DNA from 2 places in the Enterococcus montenegrensis genome. Region 2 is predicted to be linked to the other one. Evidence: riboswitches for the same ligand, from Rfam matches in the RefSeq annotation. Region 2 holds a riboswitch; the other holds the start of a gene.

Region 1 (15,781 bases), 990 kb from region 2:
AAATAATTGCAAAAACGTGTTCTTGTTGTAACATAATCTTAAAAGAAAAGATACAAGCATTTTCTCACTGTTTATTGTAAAATAACTTAAAGTGATATAAAGGAGGAGTGGGCAAAATGCCAGAAATGGTCTATGTACATATTGATACAACGAGTAATGCCATTTTGGCCCGCGGAATCACACCGGCGGATTTTGTTCATGGCATTGTGCATTATCCTAGTAATTTACTTTTATTAGATCCTTCCTCAAACTACGGTGAATTTGAAGCACATACCGGTATGAAGATTATTCGAGGCAACGAAAGTGTTGATCGCTTTTTTGACGAAGTACGCAAAGGGCGCATTACCGAAGATTTAAAGTGGATTGATTTTAGCGATGCAGCCATGCTAAAAGAATTAACGCCGCTAGAAATTTCTGAGCTGTTATATTTTGGCCACATGAAAACGCATCTTCATTCACCGTTTTTTTATAAGTTGCAAAACAATTTTGTCTTCTTTGATTTAAAAGATGGCCTAACGCGAATTTACTATCGCTATTTAGACGAATTTTATCGTATTTTAGCTGACAAAATTACCCGCGTTGCATTAGGAAAATTAAATGATCGTCGCAGTTTTTTCAGAAAAGCAACCCCTGTGGAAAAACTTGATTTAAATCTTTTAAAAGAAATGAAGGGACTCTTTCAAGAAGGAGTTATCTTCTGTCTAAAAAGCAGTGAAGTCGTTAATAAAGAATTTCACATTCCGATTTATTTAGTTGAAGAAAGCGGCTTACGCCAAAGCGTCACTTTCGGCTATGATAAACCAGAAATGCTGGTGGCTACTTTAATTTACAGTAAAGCAGAACGAAATTGGTACTTAAAACATGAAGACAACGATTTATTGTTAATGCCAAATTAAACCACCCACACCATTGACTGCAAAAACCAATTTGGTACTTACGTTACAACAGATCTGCTAGTTATCGCCAGATCTTTCAGCAATCACTAAATATTTTACTGATAATACCTTTATTAAAATAAGGCCTGCGACAAATCTTTTGCCACAAGCCTTATTTTTTATTTTGATTTCGCCGCTGAAATGAAATGGCTGCGTTTTGGAATAAACAGTTGTGGTGCTACTTTCACCAAAATACCTAACACCACCGCCACATAAATCGCATTTGCCAAAGCTGAAGCACCATTTAAGATAAAGGAATACAAGTAAGGGTTCATCCCTTCTGGTGCGTAGGCGCCCCAAACGAAAACACCTGCCCAAAAATGCCAAAACCAACGGGCAAAGGCAGCCACTACGCCCCCTAAAACAACATATAAGACCGCGGTATTACGCCGGTGTTCCACTGCTGTCTGGATTTTTTTAGCAAAAATTCCGCCAAAACCACCAAATGCAAAAGCAAAGGGATATTCAAAAATTATTTGTGGTACTGAAACAAAATTTTTCATTGCTGTCCCAATGACAATGCTTAACAGCCCCCAAACAAAACCAGCTGTTAGTCCTGGTATAAGGCCCCGCCGGTAGGAGTATAAAACAAGTGGTACCATCCCCAATGATAGATCAAAGGCCGAATTTGCAGTTTGAATCGGAATAAAAGATAGCGCCATTGCCGCTGCAGCAATTACCGTTCCTTCCACCCATACTTGTAATTCTAGTCTTTTTGCCATAAAAAAATCCTCCTTTAAGAACCGTCACGCAAAGTTTACGACCGGCAAAAACGCCGCAAACTTCTATTCGGGACAAAGGAGAAGTAGCACTTCAAACTTGTCACAATTCCTACGCTCGAATGATCGATACAGGTACGAAGGGTTTAGTAGACTTACAATCTCAGCCAAACGGCTCCCCTTTGTGAACGAATTCTATTTTGTTTTTTTACGTACTCAGCATAGCATATTTTATGTTATTTGTGGAAAGAACAGCTTAAAGCTGTCATGCTAGTAAGATCTACTAAAAATTAACTGCCGCTTTACCGCGTATAATATTCTCCGGTTGCAGGTATCACCACAACTTCTTGTACCATTTTGCCGTTAATTTGTTTACCCACAGTAAAGACGAAGGTTTCTTGGTTATCCACAGTTTTTTCTTCCCCTGTTAATTCATCTTCTTTTAAAGAATAGACTTTTTCCACAGCTTTACTTGCTGCTTTGATTGTTTTCACAGGCTCGGTGAAAATCTGAGTGCTGGCAAATCCATAGGGTGTCATTCGTTGACCATAATTACTTGCATCTTTTAATGCTTGTGCTGTTTTTTCTTTATCATAGCTGACAGTAGCTGTAGTATACGGCAGACCCGATTCATTGAGCGTCACTTGCCACTGCCCTTTTTTAATTTGCGTAATGGTAATGGCAGCTTGTTCATAAGTCGTCCAGTTGCGGCCACTTAATTTTACAGTTTGAGGATTGATTTGTTCAAATTTCCCATTTCCAATAATGCTATTGCCCTGTGCATCGGCTAATAAAACATTATTTTGCGTCGGTGCAGTGGGATTTAAGGCATCTTTTATTTGCATCAAATTAAAGTTCATTTGAAATGCTACAGTTTGATTATCTTTTTTTTGGGCTTTACCGCTGAAAACTTTGTGAACCAAATCATCTTGTGAAAAAGCTAGTGGGTCCTCTTTTGTTTGGCTTGTTGCTGTCGTGATCTCCGTCTTATTTTTATCTGCTTGTTCTATGCTTGCTTGTTGTTGGGCAATGCTTGTAATCGTGTTTTTGGCTTCATCTACTTTTTGACAGCCGCCTAGTCCTAGTGCCAAAAAAAGGAAACCAAAAAATTTTATATACCTGTTCATAAATGCTCCTTATGCTTTTTATTTAATTTTAGCATAAGTTCTTTTCCACGTTTAATTTTTACCCACAACACAATCAGACAGGCCGCAAAAACTGTTTGCAACTTTTAAAACAGCAGCGCTAACGTTGCTAAACTAACAAATAGAAAAACAATTCGATCGTTAAAATAAGAAAAGCCAAAGGAATCCATTTGAGAAATTTATACTTACTTTATAAAAAAACTCCTACCAAAATGGCAGGAGTCAAATGTTGCTTTATTTGGTTGGTTGTTTTGTTTCAAACAACGGACTAACGGGTTTATTTTCGTGAATACGTTTGATTGCTTCTCCCATTAAAGGACCTACAGAGATTTCATCAATTTTTTCAATCCGACGATCTTCAGGCAAGTTAATGGAATCTGTTACGACACAACGTTCAATCGCTGAATCTTGAATTCTTTGCATTGCCGGGCCAGATAATACTGGGTGGGTACATGATGCATAAACACTTTTTGCCCCTGCTTCTTTTAAAGCATTGGCTGCAAGAGTAATCGTGCCTGCAGTGTCGATCATATCATCAATTAACACACATACTTTACCTTCCACATGCCCAATAATGTTCATAACTTCAGCCACGTTTGCTTTTGGACGACGTTTGTCGATGATAGCAATTGGTGCTTTTAAAAATTCAGCCAATTTACGCGCCCGTGTTACGCCACCGTGGTCAGGAGAAACGACAACAACATCATCCCCTGAAATTCCTTTTTCTAAGAAATAATTGGCAATTAATGGTGCGCCCATTAAGTGATCCACTGGAATATCAAAGAATCCTTGGATTTGAGCCGCATGTAAATCCAAAGTTAAGACGCGGTTTGCACCTGCTTTTTCAATCATGTTTGCAACTAATTTTGCAGTAATTGGTTCTCTTGAACGTGCCTTTCTATCTTGACGGGCATACCCGTAATAAGGCATTACCACGTTAATTGTTTTGGCACTTGCTCGTTTCAAGGCATCAATCATAATTAGTAATTCCATCAAATTGTCATTAACAGGACTTGATGTGGACTGAATTACATAAACATGAGCACCCCGAATACTTTCTTCAATGTTGACTTGAATTTCGCCATCACTAAATTGGTTTACTGAGCATTTTCCTAATTCGACACCGACCGCCTCCGCGATTTTTTCCGCCAAAGGACGATTTGAATTCAAGGCAAAAATCTTCAATCTTGGATCGAAATAATGATTTGACATGAGAACCTCCGCTTTCTTCTGCAATTAAAACTACTTTTGTCTGGTCTTCCTAGTAAATAGTAGTCATTTTTGCCTAATAAATCAAGTAGGAAAGTGTTTTCAAAGTGAATTCCATGAGAAAGACTGGGCAAATTCCCACAGCCCGCCAAAAAAAGTACGGGATTTCTGAAAATTCTTCCTTAAATTTCTTGAAATGTTGACTTATTGTCACAGCAAGTTACTTCGCAATGCTAGACAGTTTGAAAAGCTGAACAAATCGGTCACCTCTGAGACATAAGATCAAAATTTGCTAAAATGGCTTTTTCATTTTCGTAAATTTTTACTTATGGCTGAAGGGGTGATTTGTGAAGCTAGACAGTTTGAAAAGCTGAACAAATCGGTCACCTCTGAGACATAAGATCAAAATTTGCTAAAATGGCTTTTTCATTTTCGTAAATTTTTACTTATGGCTGAAGGGGTGATTTGTAAAGCTAGACAGTTTGAAAGGCTGAACAAATCGGTCACCTCTGAGACATAAGATCAAAATTTGCTAAAATGGCTTTTCCATTTTCGTAAATTTTTACTTATGGCTGAAGAGGTGATTTGTGAAGCTAGACAGTTCGAAAGGCTTTTCGAGCTCGTTTTACTCGCCAACAATAAGAATGAAAAAATTCGCAATATGCCGACTTTATAAAAGTAGGTATACTCCGAATTTTTTTAGCACTGGTTAATTACTGCTGCTTTTTATTTATGGTAGGGTAATTTTTTTGCATAATTTTCTTTGTTAACTTGTCGTGCTCTAGCAATTCCCATCGCATCTTTTGGCACGTCTTGATTAATCGTTGAACCCGCTGCGATAAAGGCACCATCCCCTACAGTAATTGGCGCAACCAAATTAGAAGCCGAGCCAATAAAGGCGTTGTCCCCCACATTGGTATGGTGTTTGTTTTTACCGTCATAGTTGACAAAAACAACGCCACAACCTACGTTAATTTCTTTGCCTAAAGTTGCGTCGCCCACATAGGTTAAATGACCAACTTTTGTCCCTTCACCTACTTTGGCATTTTTCACTTCGACAAAGTTGCCAATATGAGCAGTTTCTTTAATTTCAGCTTTTGGCCGTAAGTGGGCAAATGGACCGATATCCACATGGTTGTGTACAATGCTTTCTTCAATACAAGAAGACTTCACAATCACGTGATCGCCAATTTTGCTATCCACAATTTCAGAACCAGCTGTAATAAGACATTCACTGCCAATAACTGTTTGACCTTTTAGATAAACGCCAGGTTCAATCACTGTTTCAGCTCCGATTTTAACACCGGCATCGATATAAGTTGCCTCAGGATTAATGAAGCTGACTCCATTTAGCATGTGTTGGTGATTAATGCGATTGCGCATGATCCGATTCGCTTGGGCTAACGCCACACGATCGTTAACGCCCAGTGATTCATCGAAATCTTCTGTTTGATAGGCCGCCACAATTTTGCCTTCTGATTTCAAAATTTCAATAATATCTGTTAAGTAATATTCTCCTTGCGCATTATCGGTGTTTAATTTACTTAATGCATCAAAAAGTAATTCATTATCAAAACAATAAGTGCCAGTGTTAATTTCTTTTACCCGTACTTCTTCCGGGGAGGCATCTTTTTGTTCCACAATTTTTTCCACAATACCAACGTGATCGCGAATAATACGACCGTAACCGGTTGGGTTTGGCGCTTGCGCTGTTAAAATCGTCGCACTGGCATTTTTCCCTTGATGGTATTCAAATAAATTATTCAACGTCGCCGTTGTTAAAAGTGGTGTATCGCCACTAATTACCAAGGTTGTGCCTTTTTTACCTTCCAAAAATTGCGCTGCTTGCATCACCGCATGACCGGTACCAAGTTGTTCTGCTTGTAAGGCATATTCACTGCGATCGCCTAATTGTTCCTTCACCATTTCAGCGCCATGACCAACAATTGTGATAATTTCTTTTGGTTTAGTTTCTTCCACCCGGTTAATAATGTGTTCCACCATTGGTTTTCCACAAACTGGATGTAAAACTTTATATAATTTTGATTTCATGCGCGTGCCTTTGCCCGCCGCTAGAATAATCCCGTAACGCTCTGTCATGTGTTTCCCTCATTTCAAGTTTTTAACTTCCATTTTAGTTTATCCCAATCACCGTCTCATTTCAAGCAAATCAAGGAAAAGCGAGATAGACCAATTTAAAATAGCTGCTTTACGCTGATAAAGGGAAATAACAAAGTTTTCCCCACTGTCCACAAAATATCGTCAAATTTTATTGGACTGTCAAAAAGTTATCCACTGTGGAAAAGTAATTTTGATTTATCTTTATTTTTCTGTGCAAAAAGCCCCTTGCCACTGTTTTTGACAAGGGGTTTTTCAAATACTTTTTAATAGTCAAACTGACGGTAATAGCGACGGATTTCTAGTGGGTGGCAATTTAATTTTTCCACATGTGCATCAATTCGTTGTGTCACGCAGTGCATCAATAAAAATGATAATACGCGACCGCGATATTTTTCGCTGATTCCTTCAACTGCGTAATCTTTTGAATCAATGAAGGTATAGTTTGCACAAATACGTGGTAATAAGTTTTTCACTCGCTCTGCCAATGGTCGTTGTTCATCTTCACCTAAGAAAAGGGTCACAGGTGTCGTTTCATCCACAATCTCTAAAGTACCGTGTAAAAATTCTGCGGCGTGGATTGATTTTGAACGCAACCAGCTTTGTTCTTCCCAATAACACATTGCATAAGAATAGACTGCTCCCCATTGGTTACCTGCCCCAATGAAGTAATGCATTGCATCATGACGATGTTTTTCAGCAAACTCTAAGCCAAAAGCATCTGCTTGTTTTTCCGCTTCAACTAATCCTTTTGCTAGACTAGCATCCAGTTCTTTATAATATGCTTCATAATCGTTAAATTCACCATTATTTTTCATCAGCCGATCTGCTACCATAAAGAATTTAATTTGTTCTGTACCCGGTGCTGGATAAGTGATTACATGATCGCATTTTTTTGCTAATGGGCTATCTGCAGTATCGATAAAGCCAATCAAGGTTGCGCCTACTTCTTTAATTTCATCAACTGCTTTGACTACTTCTTGGGTAGTTCCGGTCACAGAAGATAAAATGACGACTGAATCTTTGGTTAAACGTTTATTGCCCGTTGTGTAATATTCTGCCGCATGTTGCACGTATGCGGGTAAATTACTTTTACCATTTATATATGTCACTGCCTGCATTGCAGAAGCATACGTTCCGCCAATGCCTAAATAATACAAATTATCAAAACCCTTTTCCCACACGTTATCCACAATTTTTTCTACTTCTGGTCGTAATGCTAATGCACCTTGAATATCATCAATTTGTTTTTGTTCGTTGAATTTTAACATTTTTTCCACCTCTGTCATTTACTTTTATACTTTACTTTTTAATACGCGATCAAAATCATCGAAAATTCGTTGACTTAAATTAATTCCTTTAGCTGTTGCAATTTTATAAGCCAAAATTTGGAATGGAATTACAAGCGCTAAACATGAAACAAGTTCATCACATTCTATTTCCAGCCCTAATTTTTCTGGAGCTTTTGTTGTTTGTGTTGTGATCGTTAACGTTTTCCCAACATATGGCGCCATATAGGACTTCAAAGCGTGTGAACGGGCTTCATTGACACTTTTTGTTTCAATAAAGAATAATATATGCTCACTATCTGCTTCTAAATAAGGGCCATGCATATAGGCTTCTAGTTCAAAGCCTTGTGAAGGTTTACGAACTGTTTCAGTAAATTTTGTTTCAAATTCTTTTGCTGTGCCCCAATTTGGCCCATAACCAATCGCAACAAAACGCGTTCCTAACTTAAAGATGTCTTCATGCAACGTAAAGAAATCATTTGTTTTTGCAATCACAGCCGGAATGGCCGTGATAACTTTGTCCAACTCGTCGCAATAAAAATCAGCTTGTTTTGGTGTCAATGTCCCTTTATTGTGACCAATTGTTAACCCTAGCAAGAATAACTGCAAGACAGTTGTCACATAACCTTTCGTGACAAAACCAACTTTTTCAATCCCCATTTCAAGATCAATAACCTCATCGACCGCTCCTGCAATTGGGCTCGTGATGTCACTGGTTAGCGCTAAAGTAAACAAACCTTCTTTTTTTAATTTAGCGATTGCATCGATGGTTGAGGCACTCTTGCCACTTTGCGAAACTGCTAAAACAGCATCGACTGCAGCACTCACGCGGCCATAGTGATTAAAATTATACGGTTCTTCTATAGTGACAGAGATATTAGCAAACTTTTCTAGTGTGACTTTGGCAGCCAGACAGGCATTGTAAGAAGAGCCCGTCGCCAAGATCAAAAGATTGTTGATTTTTTTAAAACCTGAAACTTTTTTTAGCGTAAATTTATCTAAAATATTTTTTAACGTTACTTCTTCTTCGTTGATATAATCCAACATCGTTTCCATTTGCTAGCCTCCTAGAAAATTCCAACTAAGGAACCTAAAATCCCCACTACAGCTAACCCTAACAAAATGGTCAAAGGTTTTACTTCTTTTTTCAGCAGGTAAAAAACAGCTCCAAATACACCAAGGCATAAAATTTTCGGTACAATATCATCAAAAATACTTTGGACAGTAACTGCATTTTCACCTGAACCAATTTTCATTGGCAAATTGATATCGATCATGGTGGCAGTCATCCCGCCAACGACCATCAACCCGATAATCGAAGCACCTAAAGTTAAGCTTTCCATCATGCCATTTGCTTGAATTTTCTTCAAAAAGCCCGTCCCTAGTTTATAACCCCAGCTCGTCGCAAGATAGCGAAATAAGATATGGGGAATATTGAAAATTAACAAAAACAAGATTGGTCCTAAAATATTTCCTTGTAAAGCCAGTGATGTTCCGACACCAGTAGCAATCAAACGTAGCGTGCCCCAGAAAAATGAATCCCCAATCCCTGCTAAAGGTCCCATCAAAGACGTTTTAATACTATCGATCGCAGAAGTATCAAATTCAGGATCATTCACATTTTCTTCTTCCATCGCAGCATTAATCCCTAAAATTAGGGTCACAATATGTGGCGTCGTATTGAAAAATTCCAAGTGACGTTTTAAGGCATCTGCCATTTGTTCTTTTGTTTGATATAGTTTTTTCAAAATCGGAATCATCGCATAGGCATAGGCCATGTTCATTTGGCGTTCATAGTTCCAGGAAAATTCCATTTGAAATGAGCGCCAAAATACTTTACTTAGATCTTTTTTTGTAATTTTTAATTCAGTATTAGAAGTCTTCGTCATCGTCAACTACCTCCCCAGTCGTGGCTTGAACTTGTGGACCTTGGTTATTGCGAACATTCATAATATTAACTACAACAACTGCGACAATTGCACCAAAAATGGCAATTCCTGTAACCGGAATTTCTAAATACGCCGCCAATGCAAAGCCCAAGAAGAAATACGGTGCTACTTTTTTGTTAATCAATAAGCGTGCCAACATTGCAAAACCTAGTGCAGGAATTAAACCAGTGGCAACCGCTAAACCGTGTTGTACGAATTCTGGAATCATCGCAAGTAAATTGCCAATCGTTTTACTTCCTACCATAAAGGAAATCATGACGATTAATCCTAGCATCAACGATAAACCAAACCCGGCCAATAAATGCATCCGTTCCACGCCTTTGTAATTTCCATCAGCAGCGAAATCATCAGCTTTGTGGTTCATAATCGGAATCAAAAGTCCCAAGTAGATATTTTTCAAAATCAAAGTCAAAGTGGCAATTGGTAAGCCAAGTAATAGTGCCGTTTCTGTACCAGCACCTGCTGTAATTGCAAAAGCTGTTCCTAAAATACCGCCAGTTACAACGTCTGGTGGAATTGAAGCGCCTACAGAAAATGAGCCAATAAATGCTAATTCAAGTGTTGCCCCCATAATAACGCCGGTTTTCACATCACCTAATACAATCCCGGTAAATAGTCCTGTCACAATCGGACGTGACAAAAGGGAAGTCCCCAATGCGTATTCTGATTGTGCAATAAACGCGACAATGCCTAGTAAAATTGCTTGTACAATCATTTCTTCACTACCTTTCTTTTACAAAACCTCAGTAACATTCACCTTTTTATCATTTGGTACTTGGCGAATTTCGACTTCAACACCTTTATCCACCAATTTTTTCAAAAGCTCTTCTTCTGCCGGCAACACATTTACAGCTTTGCCGATACTGCGGGTACCATCTTTTACTTTTGTCCCCCCAAGATTAATTTTAGTGATTTCGGGATAGGCTTCTGCTAGTTTGTAAGCATCCCCGACTGATTCCACTACAATAAATAGTTTGTATTTATCCGTTACGCCACTTTTTAATGCCGCGATAGAATCTTCAATATTTTTAATTACTAATTTCACACCTTGTGGCTTGGCTAATTTAATTGTTGTTTTACGTACTTCATTGTTGGGTACATCGTCGTTGGCAATTAAAATGCAGTCCGCACCTAAGCTTTGGGTCCAGGAAAATGCGACTTGTCCGTGTAATAGACGGTGATCGACACGAGTTAAAATAATCATAGTTTTTCTCTCCTTATTAAAAATCTTCTTCTGCAATAGTGGTGCTATAAGTTAAATTACAAAACTGAATGGCTTCTTTTGAACTGTTCAACACCGTAGCAATTGTCTCTTTTAAGTCAGGTGCAAACGTAAACTGCGTGGCAAACTCAATTAGAAACGGCAAATTCATACCCGCTACTAAGTAAAAATGCTCTTTGTTGATGTAACGTAAAAATTCATTATTGACACTACCGCCAAATAAATCTGTCACCACCACCACTTCGGCATCTTCATTTTGCTGCATTAATGCATCCACAGCTTTTGTTAAATCGAAGTCTTCTGTTATGTAACAATCCAATGTTTGAATATTAGCGTTTTTACCACAGATCAATTCCAACGAGCTCAAAATACCCGAAGCAAATTTTCCATGGGAAGCTAAAATCATCTTTCTTTCCATTTCCTTCACCTCATTTCCTACACCAAAATAAAAGCAAGTTGCGTGCCAACTTTAGTGGCAAACAACTTGCTTTGGTTAAAAATCTTCATCTAATGGTGTATTATCAATGTTTTGGTAAAGAATGTCATAAATATAAGCAATCTCTGAATCGGGAATTTTGACACTGTAATCGTTTTCTATGACACTAAAAGCATTTTTGATTTGCGACAAGGCCAACTTTTGACACTGATATAAATCTTCGTAACCTGCATACGTATCAATGGGAATATTGCGAATCAAACGCTCAATCAAACAACTAACATGAACATACAATGCCAGTTTTTTAGCATTACTGATGACAAGACCGCTATAGGCTTCTAACTCTCGCATAAAGACTTCAATTTCCCCCATGACTTTTTCTGTATCTAAAATCGTAACCGAATCAATCACTTTTTCCAGTGAAAAATTACGAATAACATTGGTATTGAAGGTCGCATTTTCCGCTGGCGTTAAACACGTACTTAACCATGCGGATAAAAGTTGATTTTCATCACCAGAAATCAATTCTTCTAAGGATAAATAAGGCATGCCAGAAATACCTGGATCAGCTGTGCCGATGATGCCCAAAACATCGTACATAGAAAAAATCGTTTCATTTTGTTTTTGCTCTTTTAACACATCGTATTCATAAGGAAAGATCTTCAGCGCCACTGAAGCTGGTAAACTTTTTTCTAACAATTGACTAATTTGTGTTGCTGTCCCAATTCCTGTCTGACAGGTGGTGATTAAAGCCTTCATTTTATTTTCGGCTGGATAAATAATCTCCCAATCCAATTGGGCCTGCGCCGCTGCTTTTTCAATCATTTCCTGTAAAGGCAAAGATTTTTGCAAGTTCTCACCAATCGCAATGGCCAATGGTGTTGTCACATTATTCATAATAACCACAGGTGCTGTAATTTGTTTTGGGAAAAATTGATAAATCTCTTTTAAAGACCCCATATCCACCAAAATGACCAAGCCATTGGAAACATCATGATTTTCACTATAATCTAGAATTTCCTCGGCGATCTGTTTTGGGGTAACGTCCAGTGGCATATCAAAGGAAGCAAAAATATCTTTGCCCAACAAGCGGTTGGCAACATTGGCAATACTACTAGCTGTCGCATAACCATGGGCTACGATAATCCCTCTTGGAATTCCCAATTCTTTTTGCCAGTCGGCACGATTCAAATAGATCGTTAGTAAAATACAGTCCATCTCTGAAATTTCTAAATCCAATTTGGGCTGACATAATTCTAACAGGCGTTTGACGTACTGATAACTAGCTGCATATTCACTGGCGATCTGCTGTTCCAATTCTTTAATTAAGCCTAAGACATTGGTATCTTCTGGATACCATTTTCCTGCGCCTCTTTGAAATAAATAGTAGCTAATCGCGTAAACAGCATTGCCGTTAAATTTGATTTGATACGCACTTTCCATTTGCTTAAACGTATCTCGAATGTACTGGGTCAAATAGATCAACAGCTCCTGCTTTTGCTGGCGATCGGTTTCAAATAACAAAAAATCAAATAAGTTTTCTACTTCTTGCTTTAATTGCTCTTCACACTTTGATAGTTGCTGTTGTTTGGAAAATTCGGTAATCATGCGCTCGAATGTGGTGATGACCCTTTGTTGTTGCGGATGATTTTTTTCCAATAATTGGGGAATCGTCGTATTTTCCGTAATTAAGGTGTCTTTTTGTAGAACACTTTGTAAATTTCCTGTCGTTGGTACTAATAATTTTTCCGGCAGTTGATAAATGCTTACGTCAATGTCGGCTGCATTTTTTTGTTCAGCAAAAGCCTTGGCGACCGTTACTTTCACCGTATTTTTCAACTCGCCAATGTTTCCTTTAAAGCTGCTTGCGGTTAAGAGGGTTAGAACTTGCCCACTGACTTTTAGCGGACGTTTAATTTTACGCACCTCACTTAGTAAAAACGAATACACCAGTTCCAATCGTTCGTTGCGACTGCGGGCATTAATGGGAGGAAGCGTCACTTGGATGGGAATTCGTCGCATAAAAGTGGTTAAAAAACTACTTTCCAAATCTTCGGTAGTGGCAAAAAATAGGCGTGTCTTCACTTTAATTGCTTGATTCGTCGCCCCCATGGGATAAATAATTCCTTGATCCAAATACGTAAACAGCTTTTCTTGCCCTTCGGCATTAAGACGGTGGACTTCATCTAAAAACAAAATCCCCCCATCTGCAGCCTCAAAAGCGCCAACTTTATCACTTTCAGCTCCTGTATATGCACCTTTTACATGGCCAAATAAATTACTGGTTAAAAGTTCGGGATTGTTAGCGTATTGGGCACAATTTAACGTAATCAATGGCGCATCTTCTTTAATCAGTTCATTTTCCAAACAGTATTTATGAATTAATCGGACCAAAAAACTCTTACCCGTCCCACTTTCACCGGTGATTAACGTTGGTAAACCGTTATCTGGGTAATACAGCGCCGTTTTGATTTGTTCTACTGCACGACGCAAACTCTTGTCGTGACCAATAAATAGGGAGAATAAATCTTTTTGCTGTTCAAATAAGGGTTGCTCTTTTAAAATTTCTTCGCTACTTTGATAGAAATTATCCCGCAACAAGAAAAACTCTTTTTCAAAAGCTTCTTTATGAAAGTAATAAACCGGGCGAGAATTGATTTTCACCAGTAAGCCTGTTTCATTTAATTGATTGAGATAGTGACTAATGGTATTACGTTTCACGTCAAAAAATTCAGCTAATTTTTGCGCGGTAAAAACTTCACTTAAATGGTGAAGATCAATAAAAGCCGTTTGATTTTCTAAATATGTCAATAATTCTTCTTTCATCGTTATCCTCACTTAGTATTTACTATTTTGTTGTTAAAAACGTTTCCAGTTTTAGCCATACTGTAGCACAAAAAATGGTGGGAAATTAACCGGCTCCCACCATTTTTTAGTGAATATTAATAAAACGATATATAATGTTATGAGAACTTATTCCTTCGCTAAAAATTCCACTAGCACATCATAAACATCTTTACATTTAATCTCATTTAAAACTTCATGCTTCATACCGGGCATTTCAATACTCTGCACATTTTTATAGCCGATTTTATTTAAAGTCGCAACCGTATCTGCCAAGCCTTTTTTACCACCTGTGATTTTAACATCCTCTGAACCTACCACACTTAGTATGGGCAGCTGCGGATTCTGACACGTATAAGCAGCGTATTTTTTTAATTGGTAATCTCCCTCCCAGATCGTCAGTAAACTTCTAACTGGGTAGATTGGAATCATTTTTTTATCCTGCTGACAACGCAGATTATTAGCCGGATTGTTGCTAAGCCAATCGTGTTCGACTCCCATATTTCCAGAAAGCCAATTTAGTAATTTATTTTGTTTTTGCTTATCATTAAAGCGTAAAAACAACTTGCCGGCCGCAATTCCTAAGAAAACTACGGGTACATAATTTGCCGTACCGGTTAAGACTACTTTTTCTAAACGCTGATCATTTTTCTGCAAATAATTGCGGGCAATAATCGAACCAAAAGAGTGCCCAAATAATGAAAGTGGTAAATTTGGATACTTCGTTTGGATAAAATCGCTGATAATAACTTGATCTTCTACTAACTGTGAGAAACTTTCCATTACGCCAAAAGGATCAGCCGCAGATACTGACTCTCCGTGACCTCGATTGTCAGACAAAACAACCACAAAATCATGGGCTTGTAAAAATTCAGCAAATGGCAGATAACGTTCTTTATACTCTAGTGCGCCATGAATAATTTGAACAATTGCTTTGGGCTTTGTGGGACTTAAAACAAGTAAATCTAATTTTGTCCCATTATCCGTATTAATTTTATATGTATCCACTTTCTAGCCTCACTTTTTGCATTTTAAATTCATCTCCACTATACAAATAAAGCGCTCTTTTGCCAACCAGCAAATTGTTAATTTTGTCAGTTGACAGGTCAAAATACTTCAATTATATCTTTTATTCAGGCAAAAAAAGAGCCAGAACAAAATTTGTCCTGACTCCTTTCATAAAGGATATGCTTAAAATATGCGTTATTCTTTTTTACGTATTGCTTAAAAAACCATTTTTTCTTGCGCCGTCACATTTAAGCTGTAAAATAATTTCCCGGTACAACAGAAATTGTTTTGGTTTTCGTATCGACATCTTCTACATAAAGTAAAGAAGTGTAGTCTTTAATTGCTTTGATGCCTTTAAATTTAGTTTCAGCAAAAACGGTTACGCCAACGAGCTCACATTCGAATTCTTCAATCAAACTCTTCATACCGTTGACTGTACCGCCGCCTTTCATGAAATCGTCCACCACTAAAACGCGAGAACCACGCTTTAAACTGCGTTTTGATAATTCCATTTTTTCGATGCGCTCAGAAGAACCGGAAACGTAATTCACACTAACGGTTGAGCCTTCGGTAATTTTTGAATCCCGTCGCACAATTACAAAGGGTACATTCAAATAAGAAGATACGGCTTGGGCAATTGGCACACCTTTTGTTGCTACTGTCATAACAGCATCAATTTTTTGTCCCAAATATTTTGAAGCGATAATTCTTCCCACTTGGCGCAATAATTCTGGTTCTCCTAATAAATCAGATAAATAAACATAGCCACCCGGTAGTAGTCGATCTTGTTCAGACAAGCGCTCTGCCAAGTCAGTAATATATTTTCTCGCATCTTCGTAAGGAATTTCTGGCACGAATAATACGCCGCCGGCAGCGCCAGGAATGGTATCTAAAATCCCGGTTCCCC
Region 2 (15,781 bases):
ACCGTATTTAGACAATCTTGTAAAAGGAGCTTTAATTGCCCATGAAAGTTAATGTAAGTATCCTCACCGTTAGCGATACCCGTAGTCTTGCAGATGATTTTTCCGGCCAGCTGATTTTTGAATTATTAACAAAAAAAAATTTCAATCCATCCCGACATATTATCGTTAAAGATGATTGCGCTGCAATTACCCATGGGGTCGGCTCACTGGTGGCTAATAGCGACGCAATTATTTTAAATGGCGGTACCGGTATCGCCAAACGTGATGTCACCTTTGAAGCCATCACACCACTTCTAGTGCAGGAAATACCGGGCTTTGGGGAATTATTTCGTTATCTTAGCTTTAAAGAAATTGGCAGCCACGCCCTTGCTTCTCGCGCTTTAGCGGGTTTTACCCAAGATGATACTTTGCTTTTTTGTTTACCTGGTTCCACGAAGGCTTGTCAGTTAGGCATGGAAAAACTCATCTTACCAGAATTAGTCCATCTATTAAAAGAGCGCCGAAAATAAATGCTACTCATTTTTTATGATGAATAAAAAACACCCCAAATGGACAATGCAACTTGTACTTTTTACGTTGCATTGTCCATTTGGGATTATTTATTTCTTCTTTAAAAAACTAAGTGTTGCTTATTGCTTGGTGTAATGCCCACTTTTACCACCAATTTTTTCTACCAAGTGACAGTCAGTAATCACCATGCTCTTATCCATTGCTTTACACATGTCGTAAACTGTTAATGCTGTAATTTGACACGCCGTTAATGCTTCCATCTCTACACCTGTCTGCCCATTTACTTTGACTGTTGCTTGAATAGTCAACGTATCAACTTCATTATCGGTAAATAATATATCCACGCCACTTAGAAGTAGCAAATGACACATCGGAATTAATTCACTCGTTTTTTTTGCTGCCATAATACCTGCTACTTGGGCGACAGCTAACACATCCCCTTTTTTTACTTGGCCTGCTTTAATCCGTTGTAACGTCTCTTTGGTCATTTTTACTGTCGCTTGTGCCGTTGCCATCCGGTAATTTACCTTTTTGTCGGTGACATCTACCATTTTTGCCCGCTCTTGTTCATTGAAATGCGTTAATTCATTGTTCATTTGTCTTTGCTCCTGTTCTTTGACCCAGTTTTCAAACCAAGTCTGGCTTTTCTCCTTAGAGGTTAAATCTATTAATTTTGCACCTCTATTTTCAGGAAAAATCGTCCCCACATAATCAAAGGGACCAAATTTTGAAAAATCAGCAACTTCATCTTGTGGACGCAACAACAATAATTTGGGATATTTCTCCCATTTGAAGCCCTCTATTAAAACCAAATCTGTTTGTGGTCGGACAAAATCATTGATTTCAGTCGCTAACAAAACTTTTTTTTCAGGCTGACGTACTTCATGCCAAAAAAAACCACCGTCTTGCTGCATTCCTACCTGATCTGCTCCCGCCTCACTAAAGCGCGCCGTATCTGTACCTGCTACATCCATTGCCACACTATGATGGGTATGTTTAAACGCGGCTGTTTTTAAGCCTAACTGTTGACTTGCTTGAATGAAATTGATCATAGTTGTGGTCTTGCCACTTTTTTTCTTGCCAATTATTTGTAAGGTAAGCACCAAACTTCTACCTCCGTTCCTGCAGTTACAACTGTATCATGGGGAATTTTAAAAAAGCAGGTTGTCAAATGCAAGTTTCCTAAGGCGCTGGATTGATCGCTGCCGACTAATGAGACCACTTTGCCGGTCGCAGTTTCTGCCCACGTTCCCCGTAAATAACGATCAAAACTATTTGGCTTTTGATAATCATGCGCCAATTTCATCTTCGTAATTTTAATTTCAGTGGAATTTCCTTGCATATTTTGCAATAAACTCTCAAATAATAAATAAAAGCCAGTAAAACAGGCTCCTGGATTACCTGAAAGTGCCATGACTAGCGTTTTTTCATAGACAAACGCCGTAGTAGGACTACCTGGTCGCATGGCAAGTTTATTAAACAATAGTTGCCCACTTTCTTTGGCCGCAACTGCTAGGAAATCAAAATCCCCCACGGAAACACCACCGGTAGTCAAAATTAGATCGGCTTTTTTAGCTAAGTCGTCTAGCTTTTCTTCAAGACTTTTTATATCATCAGCAATTTGCCCACAATAGACGACTTTTCCACCATTTTCTTTTACTAAGGCTTCCAATAAAGGCCCATTCGAATTGTAAATTTTTCCAGCAACAGGCGCATCTTTTGGCTGTAACAATTCTGTCCCGGTCGCTAGAATTGCTACTTTTGGCCGCTTATAAACCAAGCAAGTCGCAAAACCAAAGGCTGACATCAAACTAATTGCCCCCGCATTAATGAGCGTTCCTTTTGTCAGTAAAACTGTCCCTTTTTCAAATTCTTCTCCAATTGGGGTTATATTATCATTACGGCTACCTGCTTTGATCACAACTTTTCCATCAGCTAACATAGGGGTGTTTTCCAGCATAATAACTTTTGCAACTTCATCAGGAACTTTTGCTCCGGTCATAATTCGGATCGTTTCTTTTGGCTGTAATTTTTTTTTCAGTTCAGATCCGGCTGGCACTTCAGCAGCAAGTGTTAAGGTAATCGGATAATCGTGATCATCTTCAGCTAAAATACCATAGCCATCATAACCCGAACGGCGAAAAGCCGGTTGTGGAAAAGGGGCTATTATATCTTGGGCTAAAGTATATCCCAACGTTTCTTCGACTTGTTTTTCTTGTGTTATTTTTTTTGGTACCACTGCTGCTAATCTTTCTTTTGCTTGCGCCAATGTAATAACATCTCGATTTAAATACATATCTTCACCTTCGCTTGCGTATTTTTTCACATATAGGGAACTCCCTAGCTGTTCTGACTTCTGCCCTATGATAAACTAACGAAGAGTTTTTGGCAAAGGGGGATTTTATGACAGTTGGAATTATTTTAGCCGGTGGTCACTCCAGTCGTTTTGGTAGCGATAAGGCGTTATATTTTGATGCACTTTATAAAGAGTACTGGGTTTGTTTGGCCTATCAAAAACTTGCAGCACTGACAGATACTGTTTTTATTTGCGGCAATGCTAATAATCAGCAAGCGCTAAAAAGCATATTGCCAAAATCTGCGATCGTGCTGACAGACTGTCTTCCATTTATTGACTGCGGCCCCTTAAGCGCACTTTATGCGGCGGCAAGTCAAAATCAGTGTGGGACTACCAGACAAGACTATTTGATCCTCGCCGTAGATTATCCTGATATTAGCCAAGATAGTTTGTCTGCGCTTCTTTCAAAACGTAATTGCTACTTACAAGATGCTAACCAGAAGAATCACTACACGGTAGCCCATTTGTCTTTTTGTAAAGATGACCTGACGTACTTTTTAACAAAAAACAAACGAATGAAAAATTTTTTAACTTATCTTTTAGCCATCCCAATTTTTGCCGATCAAAACGTAGTAAATCAAAATACATTATAGAAATGAGCGCTTAACATGAAAAAAATCGTCTTACTTGTCCCTTTATTTCTGCTAACGTTAGGTGCTGCCGGCTGCACTAAAAAAGAAGCTGCCCAAACACCTTCTCCGCAACCAGAAGTGACCCTTCACTATTCTGCAGCAGCGAGCTTAAAAGATGCCTTAGGTGAAATTGAAAAAAATTACGAAAAGGCCAATCCCTCCATTCATTTAGATATTGATTATGGTGGTTCTGGTGCAATTCGTGAAAAAGTTGTCGCTGGCGCCCCCATGGATGGTGTTTTATTAGCAAGTAAAGCCGATACAGATAAATTAATTGAAGCTGGCAAATTGGAAGCTGAAAATAAGTTGTTAGAAAATACTTTGGTAATCGTCAAAAACAAACAAGACGATCGCAAGAAAGCTGATCTAGCAACTATTGTAGCTGATGCCAAAAAAATCGCCATCGGTAACCCAGAAACCGTTCCAGCTGGACAATATGCAAAACAAAGCTTGGAAAAAGCTGTCTTATATAATGCCGTCAAAGAGCACCTTGTTATGGCCAGTGATGTACGCCAAGTATTAGCCTATGTTGAAGCAGGCAATGCAGAGGTTGGTTTTGTCTACAAGACAGATGCCCTTACCAGTGATAAAGTTGCCGTTTTGGCAGATGTGGAAAATGATTTGCACGAAGATATTTTATACTATACTGGCGTTGTAAAAGACAGCAAAAATAAAGCAGCAGTCACAAAATTCAATACCTACTTAGGCAAATCAGAAAGTCAAATAGTTTTAGAAAAATAGGGCTTTACTATGGCGCAATAAGAATAATATACCCTTACAATTGCGCGTAACTACGAGAAAAGGAGTTGAACTATTTGCTAAGCCCACTCCTGCATTCCCTGATTGTGGCGACAGTTGCGACAATTATCGCCTTTTTAATTGCATTGCCCTTTGCCTATTGGGATGTTTATTATCCTTATCGCGGCAAAAAAATTGTCGAAATTATTTTTTTACTTCCCTTGGTCTTACCCCCAACGATTGTTGGATTTTATTTATTACAGTTATTTGGCCGTTATGGCGTTTTAGGCCAGTTATTGGAACAAGTCAATTTCTCATTAATTTTCACTTTACAAGGTGCCACTTTGGCTACTGTCATCGTGATTTTACCGTTAATATTTCAAGGATTAAAAGGAGCCTTTGCGGCCGTTCCTAAAAACTTGATTGCCGTTGCCAAAACGCTGTCAGCAAATCGGCGTGAAGTCTTGTGGCGCGTTATTTTGCCCAACTGTTGGCACAGCCTGGTTGCAAGTATTATCCTAGCTTTTTGCCGGGGGTTAGGAGAATTTGGCGCTAGTTTAATGGTCGCAGGTTTCATCGAAGGTAAAACAGATACCCTTGCTACCGCCATTTATTTTGCTGTACAACAAGGAAATCAAAACTTAGCCTATACGTTAAGTTTTATTAATGTGGTTATCGGGATTATTTTACTGCTTTTCATTCAACTACTTACCTATTATCAAAAAAGGAGCTTTTAGATGAGTTTAAAACTACAAATTAAAACCCAACTAACTCCTAAAAATCTAACTTTTCATTATGATTTTTTTGCTCCGGTAACGGGACTTAGCGGTCCTTCCGGCGTGGGCAAAACAACTATTTTAAACGCCATTGCCGGGCTTATTACAGCCGATGATTGCAAGCTTACGTTTAACGATGTAACGTGGGAAGATACCCGTAAAAACTTTTCATTACCCACCAATCAACGAAATTTAGCCTACGTGATGCAAGATGTAGCTTTATTTCCTAATTTAAATGTCACAGAGAATATTCTATTTAGTCAAAAAACAGCTGTGAAGAAAAAACAAACACCCCCTGCTAGTGACTACTTAAGCTTTTTATCTACCCGTTTGAATATCACAAGTCTTTTAAAGCAGCCCATCTACAAACTTTCCGGCGGACAAAAACAGCGAGTTGCTTTGGCACGTGCCTTGTATAGTCGCCCCAAATTATTACTGTTAGATGAACCCTTTAATGGCTTAGATGATGAAATGAGGCAAGAGGCTATCACATTAACCAAAGAGCTTTTAGCAACTGAAAAAATCCCAGCCATTATTGTCAGCCACCATCGTGATGAATTAGAAGCCATGGCTGATGAAATTGTCCGGGTAAAATAAAACTTATCCTTGTATCCTATAAAAAAACTGTTATAGTAAAATTACCTTGGCAGGGGCGTTTATGCTCACAGACACAAAGAATCTTTCTTTGTGTCTTTTTTTGCACTAATTGCCAGCAAGCGAATTTGTAAAGCCAGACATTGTTAAGACTACTACTATTCTAATTTTTTTGTAAATACTCACATTTTCTTTTGCGATAAAAAAAGAGCTGGAGATTTATCACAGCTCTTATCATCTTTATTCTATTTATTCGACAACTTCAACTTCTTCAATACTTGCTTTTGCAACAGGCTTTTTAACAGTTGCCAATACAAAGTTGTGGGTAAAGTGATAAACCACATACCCAATAACTAACGTGATCAAAAATAATTTTGCACCAAAAACTTGATTGAAAAAATTCCCTGGCGCTGTATGTCCCACATTGATTAAAAAACGTGCCGTATTCAATGTCGCGATTAAGCTGATGGCCATCGGGAAAGTTAGAGCAGCAAAGGTGCCATCAAATGGTCGATTCACAAAATTTGGCAGACTTTTTAAGATATATAAGAAAATCAAACAAATTAACGCATATAAAAACGTTACAAGCATCATGTTTGGTTGTGCCGTTAAGTTAAAATAGCTAACCAAACACAGGCTAGGTGGTGCTAAAAAGATAGTTTTCATTAATTCTGTTTGGCTTGCCATGCCCAATTTCAAAATACGGATAAACATGGCCGGCACCAAAATAGCAGAAATTACAAAACCATAGCCCAGTAAAGCTTTTAAAATAATCGGATTTCCATAAGCTGTTCCCACCACCACTGGGACTAAAATTCCCACGTAGGTAACAAACCAAGAAGGTAAAAATGTATTAAGATTAAATTCTCTGATTACATTGCGCCAGGTGAAAAACAAAATATGAGCTGCGTGTACTACCACTGCCACATACCACATACCAATACCCAAAATTGGCAAGTAAGGATAGATATAACTGGATAAAATTGCCGTTAACATCATTACCGCAGCGTATAAACTGCCGGGGACAACTTGTGTATATTCTTTTTTAAAGGTATCAAAATGCAATACAATTTTGCTGATTGTTAAAACCCACACGATTAGTGCAAACCACATAACAAGATGGCGGATACCACTAAAACCAATGGCATTAAAAGCATTGGCTAATGTACATAAACCTACTGTGGTAGCCACCGCGCCTACCGGTAGTTTATCAGATCCTTGAATCATTTTTTTCATAACTTCACGCTCCTATTGGATTAATAAAAAACTATTTTCACGGAAAAATCCGCTGTGTTATTTGTTAAAAAGTGAGCAAGTAATGCTAGTAGCTTAAAGGTGTGCTTACTAGTTTTGAATGAAGCTGAAATCATGTGACGTCTCCACATTCAAATTTCCATGATCTCAGCTTCATACTCTGATAGCATCAAACTAGAAGTATTCCGCTATTTAAAAATACCCTTATTTCTACCTAATCAGATGCTAGCTCTACACTTGTCACAGCCTTAAAGTACAATGTCCACCTAAATTTTTAATCTGTACAAAAACCAAATTCAAAGTTTTCCGTCATATTAAAGAAATCCGAATAATTAATGTCAAACACACATTTTTTTAATTTATCAATCCGAATTTGCTCTTTGACCAATTGCGTCAAAATACCGCTGTAAGATAGATCTCCTTGAATAACTGCTCCTGTAATAATTCCATCTTTATGAATAATTTTTTTATATTGACCAGGACTTTCCCTTATTTCAACTTGGTAAGTATCATCCGCAGGAATTGGCGAGCCTAGGGACATGGTCTGGATTTTTAAGAAAGTCATAGTTGACTTACTGGCAAAAAAGTCTGTTAATACACGTTTTTGTCCCACCATATTACTTGCGGCAATAATTCCTTCTTTAACTGCTGCGGGCCAGATTGGATTTTTTCCGGATACATCACCGGCACCATAAACATTAGCAACATTTGTTTCCCCTAATGGATTAAACAACATGCCAAAACGATCCGTTTCAACGGGTGTACCTTCTAAAAATTGTACATTGGAACGAACACCTGTAGCGACAATCAATAGATCACAGGGAATTGTTGCCCCATCTGATAGGGCTAATTCTTTGACCTTGCCTGTTTCATCCATTAAAACTTCTTGAACGGCGGTATTATACCGTTGTTTCACACCATATGCTGCAAAGGCATCCTGATATCTTTGCGAAGCTTTATGGTCCAATTGAATTGGTAATAAGCGATCACCGAACTCGACTAAAGTTAAATCTTTGCCGTAATGAAGCAGACCTTCGACTGCATCAATTCCAACAAGTCCCACCCCCATGACAACAATGTTCTCTACTTGTGGCAATTTTTCTTTAATAAAAATAGCGTCGTCTAAATTCCGCAGCCCAATTACATTAGCGGCGTCTTTAATATTTTTAACCGGTGGAAAAAATGTCGAAGCACCTGTTGCAAGTAAAACTTTATCGTACACAACTTTTTTACCATCAGATAAAGTTAATACTTGTGTACTTGTATCAATGGCAGTTAAGGAAACGCCTTTTAGCCAACGAATATTATTCTTTTCAATAAAATTGGCGTCAGTAAAATTCAATTGCGAAACATCTCGTGAACCTTCCAAATAGTGATGCAATATACAACGGGAGTGAATGGCTTCGTCTTTTGAAATCAACGTTAAATTATCATTTGGCGCTAGCTTAGCCAATGTTTTTAAAGCATTAATCCCAGCAGCAGAAGCACCAACTACAACGTATTCCATTATTTAACCTCCTCTAGTGTAATTGCCTGCATTGGACACTTTTCTACACATTGTGGTGTCTTGCTTGGATGATCCAAACACATATCACATTTCATAATAACCTTGTGCTGCAGTCGATCGGCTTTTAATACCCCATAAGGGCAAGCCATGACACACATATAACAACTCGCACATTTGTCTTTATCATATAAAACATATCCCGTTTCGTAATCTTTATACATTGCACCTGTCATGCAAGTATACACACATTCAGGTAAATCACAGTGGCGACAAAAAATGGGAGAATTCACCCCTTCATCACTGACGACAACGCGATTACGAGGATCTTCCCCGTTGTGAGCCACAGAACAAGCGGTGACACAAGTTAAACAGCTGATACATTTATTACGATCAATCTTGATTCGTTTCATTTTTTAAACAGACTCCTTTTCAACCTTGTCGATACGCACTGGCGTGGATTTATAAGACGGTTCTTTTGAATACGCGTCATAAACCGATGGCGTCAACCGATTGACTTCAATATAATGCATCGGGGCATACAATTCATTTTCATTTACAAATTGCGAAACAATAACTTCAAATTTTTCGCTGTGGCCATTCATAGAAGATACATAAACGATATCTTTATTTTTTACATTTAGATCGCTAGCTTTTTGCGGATGCATTAAAACATAAGCCATTCTTTCCACGGCATCTTGCACTTCTAAAATCTCACGGGTTCTCGTTTGCGTGTGCCACTGCCCAACCGTTCCACGCCCGGTATTTAAAAGTAATGGAAATTCATCACATAAAGCAACAGGGTTTTCAACTGGTGCTTCAAAGACAAAATTGGCTTTTTTCGTTGGCGTATAATATTGACCATCTTCATATAAACGGCGTTCATCTGGGGTATGACTTTTTTTATGTGCTGGTGTGTAGGGCCATTGCACTCCTTTAGAATTTTCTAATTCTGCGTAGGTCACACCGGTAAAATCACAGGGCATATTAGCCGAACATTTTGCCATTAAATCAAAAGCTTTCGCCGGCGTTTCCCAACCATGCAATAGATTTTCTGCCTCCATCCCCAAAGCTTGACCCATTTGATAAAAGACTTGATAATCTGTTTTTTCATTTTCACCTAAAGTTAAAGCCGGGCGCATTGGAGATAGTCTGCGCTCTGTATTAATTAGCGTACCTTCTTTTTTTGTTCCAGGTACGACTGGGAAATAAACATCCGCACTAGCTGAAGTTTTAGTGTCATCATAAATATCTTGAACGATTAATAATTCCAATTTAGACATGGCTTCTTTAAAAGTATCGCTATTGGTCCAAGAATGAATTGGATTTGTTGCGGCAACCCACAAGGCTTTGATTTCCCCTGCATTAATTTTTTCAATAATTACGTTATAAGGTAACGTCGGTTTTTCCGGTAACCAACTTGGCTCAATTCCTAAAGCAGTTCCAACAATTTCTCTTCTAGTTTGATTATCATATTCACCACCACCATATAGGCCGGTCGTATTACTAAACAAGCGAGAACCCATGGCATTACATTGCCCTGTTAATGAATTCGCTCCGGTACCTGGACGGCCCATATTTCCTGTCATTAGTGCTAAATTGATAATTGCCTGTGCAGTCCGCACCGCTTCATACCCTTGATTAACTCCCATCGTCCACCAAAAGGAAACATTTTTACCAACGTGAATCAATTGCGCCAATTCTTCAATTTCACCTTCAGTCAATCCGGTTTCATTTGCACGACTTAGTGGATAATCTTTTAAAAATGCTTGGTATTCCGCAAATTTTTGCGTGTGTGCTTCGATATACTTTTCATCAAGCCAGCCTTTTTCAATCAGTAAATTTGCCAAAATATACATGAGCTTTAAGTCAGCTTTTGCTTTTAGTTTATAGTGGATATCGGCTTTTTTCGCTGTTTCAGACATGCGCGGATCAATGGCGATTATTTTTTTACCGGCAATTTTATTCGCGCGAATTCTTCCCCAAAAAACTGGATGTGCGACAACTGGATTTGCACCAATTAAAATAATGGTGTCGGATAATTCCACATCCTTTAAGGTATAAGGAGGTGCGTCAAAACCAAAAGCTTGCTTGTGAGCAACCACACTTGTTGCCATACAAAGCCGCGTATTGCCATCCACATTTCCTTTTAGATACGTTCGCATTACATGACCAAATAATGCCATCTCTTCCATTGTCAATTGACCTGTACTAATTCCTGCGATACTTTCCGGACCGTATTTTGCGCGGATTTCTTTTAATTTAGCGGCTGTATTTTTTAGACCATCTTCCCAAGTGACATAAGTAAAACTACCATCTTCTTGTTTTATCCTTGGTCTTGGATCTGGCTTGAATTCTTGGTGTTGACGGTTTAACCGCAAACCTTTAATACAAGAAAAGCCATCGTTAACCGGATATCCCGGCGTAGGAATAATTTTTACTATTTCTTCATTTTCTGTGTAAAAATCTAAATTACAGGCTAGTGCACAATAATTACAGGTGGATTGTGTTTTTTTCATACTTCGTCCCCTTAATTTTTATTCGTGATATTTTTCACTTGTTAATCAAAAAAAATAATGCAGCGCGGCATATTTTCTAATTCTCTTTTATTTTATAGCAAAAAAAAACAAACTATCATTAGGGAACTCCCTAGTTAACAGGCTAAAAATTCATTTATAAGGCCAATTAAATAACACCAATTGAGAATGATTATCACTTGCGTAAATAGATTTTTCTGCTGTTAATCTATTTTGTTGTAATAACAGTAAGGCAAGAAAAGTTGAAGGATTGGTGTATGAAACTGGCAATTTGAAAGGATCGGTAGTGTTAATACAGCCAAACCAAAGTTCTTCTTGTGAAAAATTCATACTTTCTTTATCGAAATAAAAAAAGACCGCAACAAAAGGCATTACACAAATACATCCAGTCTTTGTCTAAAAAAGACAATCAACAAGTGAGTATTTATGCTCTTTTGTTTCGGCCTTACTGTTTAATTTGTTTGCATTTTTTGCAGGATAGCGCGTTTGTAATCAAGAAAAGCAAGGGTTAAAGAAAAGTCGACTTCCTTATTTTCCGGACGAGAAACTGTAATAGTTTCTCGTATCACTCCTGGAGAGCCAGCCAGCAGATAAATCTGGTCAGATAAAAGAATCGCCTCGTCAATATCATGGGTAATCAGCAAGGTCGTCAATGAAAATTCTTTTTGCATCTGCAAAAACCACTGATGTAAATCGCGTTTTGTTATCGCGTCCAATGCACTAAAAGGCTCATCTAATAAAATTAACTCTCCTGAAAATAAATACGTGCGCAACAACGCAGCCCGTTGTCGCATACCACCAGATAAAGCATTGGGATAGACTTTTTCAACCCCTGACAGCCCAAATTCAGGTAAGTATGCTGCCACTTTTTTTAAAGCTGCCTTTTTCTTTACACCTTTTAAAATCAAGGGCAATGCCAGATTTTCTTCCATTGTTTTATAGGGAAGCAATAAATCTTTTTGCAACATATAAGATACTTTTCCCCTTTTACCTGTTATTTCTTCATTATTTAACTGAATACTACCTCTATCTGGCAACTCCAAGCCGGCAATCAGATTAAATAGTGTCGTTTTTCCAACACCGCTGGGTCCAAGCAAACTGACGATTTTGCCAGCAGGAACATGCAAGGAAATATCTGCAAGCACATCTTTATTCCCGTAACTTTTATTTATCCGCTCAACTGTTAGTCCCACTGTCATCACTCACTTAAATACGCATTGGTAAAACCAGTATTTTCCGGTATTTTTTTAGCAACTAATTTATTTTCTGATAACCAATCATAAAAGGCATTCCACCGTTTAGGCTCGATATATCCCCATGATTTGGCCTCTGCCTTATATTGCTGACTGATCCAAGCTTGACTTTTTTGAACTAAATTCTTATCTAACTCTGGAACTTCTTTACATAAAATATCTGCGGCGGCCTGCGGGTCTTTGATAGCATCTTCGTAACCTTTGCTAGCGGCGGCTAAGAATTTTTTAGCTGTTTTGGGGTTTTCTTTTAAAAACGTGTCGTTCGCAAAAATAACTGGTGTATAGTAATCAAATACAGGATTTATATCTTTGAAGTTAAAATAATCAATTGCTACATTATCAACTCCCGCTTTAATGCCTCCCCAACCATAAAAGATCCAAATGGCGTCGGCTTGTTTTTCTTTCAAAGCGAGAGGCTCATCAACAATTGTATTCGGAATTAATTTTACTTTATTAAAATCGCCACCATTATCTTTTGCCATGACATCTTTGATCATAGCTTTTTCAATTGGTGAATCCCACGTCGCGTAGGTTTTTTTCTCCAAACCTTTGGGATGATTTATCCCTTCACCTTTTCGCGAAACGATACCTGATGTATTGTGCTGCAAAATTGTAGCTACCGTTGTGATTGGTAAAGGTTTCGCGGAAACATAATCTGCGGCCAAAGAATCTTGGGCAGAGATACCAAATTGTGCTTTGTTACTAGCGACAATCATACTAGCGTCTCCATCAGAAGGTTGGACGATGGAAACATCTAAGCCAGCCTCTTTAAAATAGCCTTTTTCTTTGGCGACATATAAGCCGGTATGATTGGTGTTTGGGGTCCAGTCTAAAACAAACGTCACTTTTTCTAGTTTTGTTTCTTTTTTACTTGCTTGTCCACTGTGACAAGCACCTAATGTTATTAATGTTGTAACCAATAAAATACCACTGATTAATTTTTTCATTTTTGCTCCTTCTTCCATGGCATCGAAATTTTTTCTAACACTAAAACAGCTCCTAAAAGTAGTAGACTTAAAGCTGAAATGAGAAAAATCACGGCAAACATTTTGTCAAAACTATAAGATTTTCTCACGCGGGTCATGTACACCCCTAGACCTTCAAAACCGCCTAGCCATTCTGATACCACAGCTCCGATTAAGGCATACGTGACTGCAATTTTTAATGCGGCAAAAAATGAACCTAAACTAGCGGGCAACTTAATATGCCAAAAAATCTGGTAAGATTTCGCCCCCATCGATTGCAATAATAAAATTTCATCCGGATCAATGGCTGCAAAGCCATTTAACAAACTTAACGCTACCGGAAAAAAGATCGTCAAAATAATCAACACAACTTTTGGCAATATCCCAAATCCCAACCAAATAATCAATAAGGGAGCTAAAGCAACCGTTGGAATTGTTTGACTTAAAACTAGTAAAGGATAAATCGCTTGTTTCAACCAATGGATGTGATCCATAATAACTGCCAAAACAAAACCGAGTAAAACACCAGCTAAAAGTCCTAAGATGGCTTCTAACAACGTAACTTTCGCATTTGCCGCTAGCTGAGGCCAGTCTGTTAGTAAAGCTTGCAGTACCGCTTTAGGACTGGGTAACATAAATGCTGGAACAATATTTTTTACTGTGACAAACTGCCACACTGCTAAAATCATTAGTATAGTGGCAACGGGGATTAAATTAATGTTGGTGTTTATCCGTTTTTTCGGCAATGGTCAGCCCATCTCCTTTTGGCGTATACGCAATTTTTACGTAGGCAGAAACACTTGGCGCTCCCGCTTTAACAGCAATTAATTGACATTGTTTCACTAGCTCCATCAAACCTTCATAATCTCCTTCAACGCTTGTTTCAAAAGCGCCCACTTGATAGGTATACCCTGTACTTTTGATGTAGTCGATGACTTCATCTACAATAGCGATGACTTCTTTTTTACTTTCTACTTTTGGTAAAACTTGAATTGCGATACTTGCGTCCATTTTTTTCACACTCCATTATTTTTTACCGATACGTGAACTGCATGAGCTAAATGAATTTCTTTTAAAGATTTGATTCAATAAAACAGCCACTAGCAAACTTTTTGCTCTTTATTCAAACTCTAGTCTTTGAGAACAAAAAAATCTCAGTATCATAAGACGATACTGAGACAAAAGTTATATTATTCAACTGTACAAAAGTCCGTGATGACCTACTTTGCACACCAAAATAAACTCCTTACCTACGTCAGCATTATCTGAATCAGGTTAACGGGTCGAAGTCGAACTTCCTCTCAGCCATTACAGCTCCCCACATATTCGGTTGCACTTAAATTAACAAAGAAAAATAGATTGGTCAAGTTTTTTGGTAGAAAGTACTTAAATGCGATTTTATTCCCCTCCAAACAGTGAACCAAAAAAATTTTACACGGCACATTTCCATCGTGCTAATTTCAGGTGTTACGTAAGCCAGCGAACAATATTGGGTAAAACGATGATGGTGTACAAGGTGCGACAAATTTGAATACCCGCAATTTTAGGCATGTCGCCACCTAATTCCCCCGCAATTAAGGAAATATCTGTCGCCCCAGCTGGAGAAGAAGCAAATAATGCTGACTTTAAATCTAAAATTCCTTTTTTAGATACAAGGTAACCAAACAATACATTTATCATTAAGTAGCTTCCTAATAATAAAAGTGCCGGAATAAATAAGCGACTCATTTCTTTTAAACTATCTTGTGTAAAGGTACTGCCGATGATTGTCCCAGCAAAAATTTGGGCAATGTAGCGAATATTCGTGTTTAGTTGCGCAGTATTTTTTATTATTTTCAAAATACTGGAAAAAATTAACGAAAACATTAACGCCCCCGCCGGTATATGAAGGGATAAACCAATCAATCCTCCAATACTTGCGATAATCAAAATAAGACCGTCATTGACAATAAAATCACTTGTACCAAAAGGTAGCTGTGTGACAATTTTCTTAGCCTCTGATGATTTTAAAGTATCTTCTTTTCTTTGAAAGCGATCAAGCAGCAGCTTAATCCAGTATGGAAGAATAAGCAGCATCCCGACTAATCGCACCAGTTGCATCGTTGCGACTATCTCAGCTTGTGCGCCCATATCGATACTAATCAAAGACACATCCATAATTCCTCCGGGCATACAGGAAAGTAAGGCCGTAATTAAATCAATTGAGAAAAAAGTATGAATTAAAAAACCGACAATAAACATATTCAACGTAAATAAGGTCATCAAAAACACGATCGATTTTGCCAATTTAGGAAAATTAAGCAAGTCATTTTTCGTTACCTGTTGCCCGATATATGCACCACTAATTATTTGGGCAAAAGTTTTTAGATTATTTGGCATATACATTTGCGCAGAAAAGATTGCAAATAAAGCGACCGCCAACATGCTGCCGGTCATAAAAGGAGCGGGTAATTTTATCTTCCTTGCTATTAAACCTCCTACCATGCCGATAATCAAAGTTTCTATTATTTTTACAATCATTTATAAACCTGCTTTCTAAAAATATGTCACAATTAAAACTGTGCTTACCATTACGTTTAATTGCCAAATAAGAATAATTTCTATTTCTCTTAGTAGCTACTTAGACAGCTTGCCTTAGATAAATTTATGGCTGCAAAAAAGG

The links. A riboswitch is a leader RNA that binds a small molecule or an ion and turns the genes downstream of it on or off. The one in region 2 is predicted to bind thiamine pyrophosphate.
Region 1: it holds a riboswitch for thiamine pyrophosphate, as region 2 does, so the genes downstream of both, thiT (energy-coupled thiamine transporter ThiT) here and P3T75_RS03595 (thiamine-binding protein) in region 2, are expected to answer to the same signal.

What each region holds. Positions count from the first base shown of each region.
Region 1 is NZ_CP120467.1:2,586,981-2,602,761, forward strand. Features, by position in the region: gene P3T75_RS12465 (hypothetical protein) at 117-896, shown strand; gene thiT (energy-coupled thiamine transporter ThiT) at 1,055-1,657, opposite strand; TPP riboswitch at 1,747-1,846, opposite strand; gene P3T75_RS12475 (hypothetical protein) at 1,957-2,745, opposite strand; gene P3T75_RS12480 (ribose-phosphate diphosphokinase) at 3,034-4,011, opposite strand; gene glmU (bifunctional UDP-N-acetylglucosamine diphosphorylase/glucosamine-1-phosphate N-acetyltransferase GlmU) at 4,735-6,108, opposite strand; gene P3T75_RS12490 (SIS domain-containing protein) at 6,393-7,397, opposite strand; gene P3T75_RS12495 (SIS domain-containing protein) at 7,422-8,471, opposite strand; gene P3T75_RS12500 (PTS system mannose/fructose/sorbose family transporter subunit IID) at 8,483-9,304, opposite strand; gene P3T75_RS12505 (PTS mannose/fructose/sorbose/N-acetylgalactosamine transporter subunit IIC) at 9,288-10,079, opposite strand; gene P3T75_RS12510 (PTS sugar transporter subunit IIB) at 10,098-10,568, opposite strand; gene P3T75_RS12515 (PTS sugar transporter subunit IIA) at 10,585-11,004, opposite strand; gene P3T75_RS12520 (sigma 54-interacting transcriptional regulator) at 11,080-13,848, opposite strand; gene P3T75_RS12525 (alpha/beta fold hydrolase) at 13,996-14,874, opposite strand; gene purR (pur operon repressor) at 15,123-15,781, opposite strand, start outside.
Region 2 is NZ_CP120467.1:751,733-767,513, reverse strand. Features, by position in the region: gene P3T75_RS03680 (HesA/MoeB/ThiF family protein) at 1-52, shown strand, start outside; gene P3T75_RS03675 (MogA/MoaB family molybdenum cofactor biosynthesis protein) at 42-509, shown strand; gene moaC (cyclic pyranopterin monophosphate synthase MoaC) at 630-1,106, opposite strand; partial or broken gene P3T75_RS03665 (molybdopterin-guanine dinucleotide biosynthesis protein B) at 1,311-1,562, opposite strand; gene P3T75_RS03660 (molybdopterin molybdotransferase MoeA) at 1,595-2,836, opposite strand; gene P3T75_RS03655 (NTP transferase domain-containing protein) at 2,914-3,459, shown strand; gene modA (molybdate ABC transporter substrate-binding protein) at 3,475-4,239, shown strand; gene modB (molybdate ABC transporter permease subunit) at 4,314-4,973, shown strand; gene P3T75_RS03640 (ATP-binding cassette domain-containing protein) at 4,974-5,609, shown strand; gene P3T75_RS03635 (TDT family transporter) at 5,856-6,842, opposite strand; gene P3T75_RS03630 (NAD(P)/FAD-dependent oxidoreductase) at 7,135-8,367, opposite strand; gene P3T75_RS03625 (4Fe-4S dicluster domain-containing protein) at 8,367-8,777, opposite strand; gene P3T75_RS03620 (molybdopterin oxidoreductase family protein) at 8,781-10,883, opposite strand; gene P3T75_RS03615 (hypothetical protein) at 11,034-11,231, opposite strand; gene P3T75_RS03610 (ABC transporter ATP-binding protein) at 11,354-12,100, opposite strand; gene P3T75_RS03605 (ABC transporter substrate-binding protein) at 12,100-13,119, opposite strand; gene P3T75_RS03600 (ABC transporter permease) at 13,098-13,808, opposite strand; gene P3T75_RS03595 (thiamine-binding protein) at 13,834-14,130, opposite strand; TPP riboswitch at 14,350-14,450, opposite strand; gene P3T75_RS03590 (AbrB family transcriptional regulator) at 14,587-15,639, opposite strand.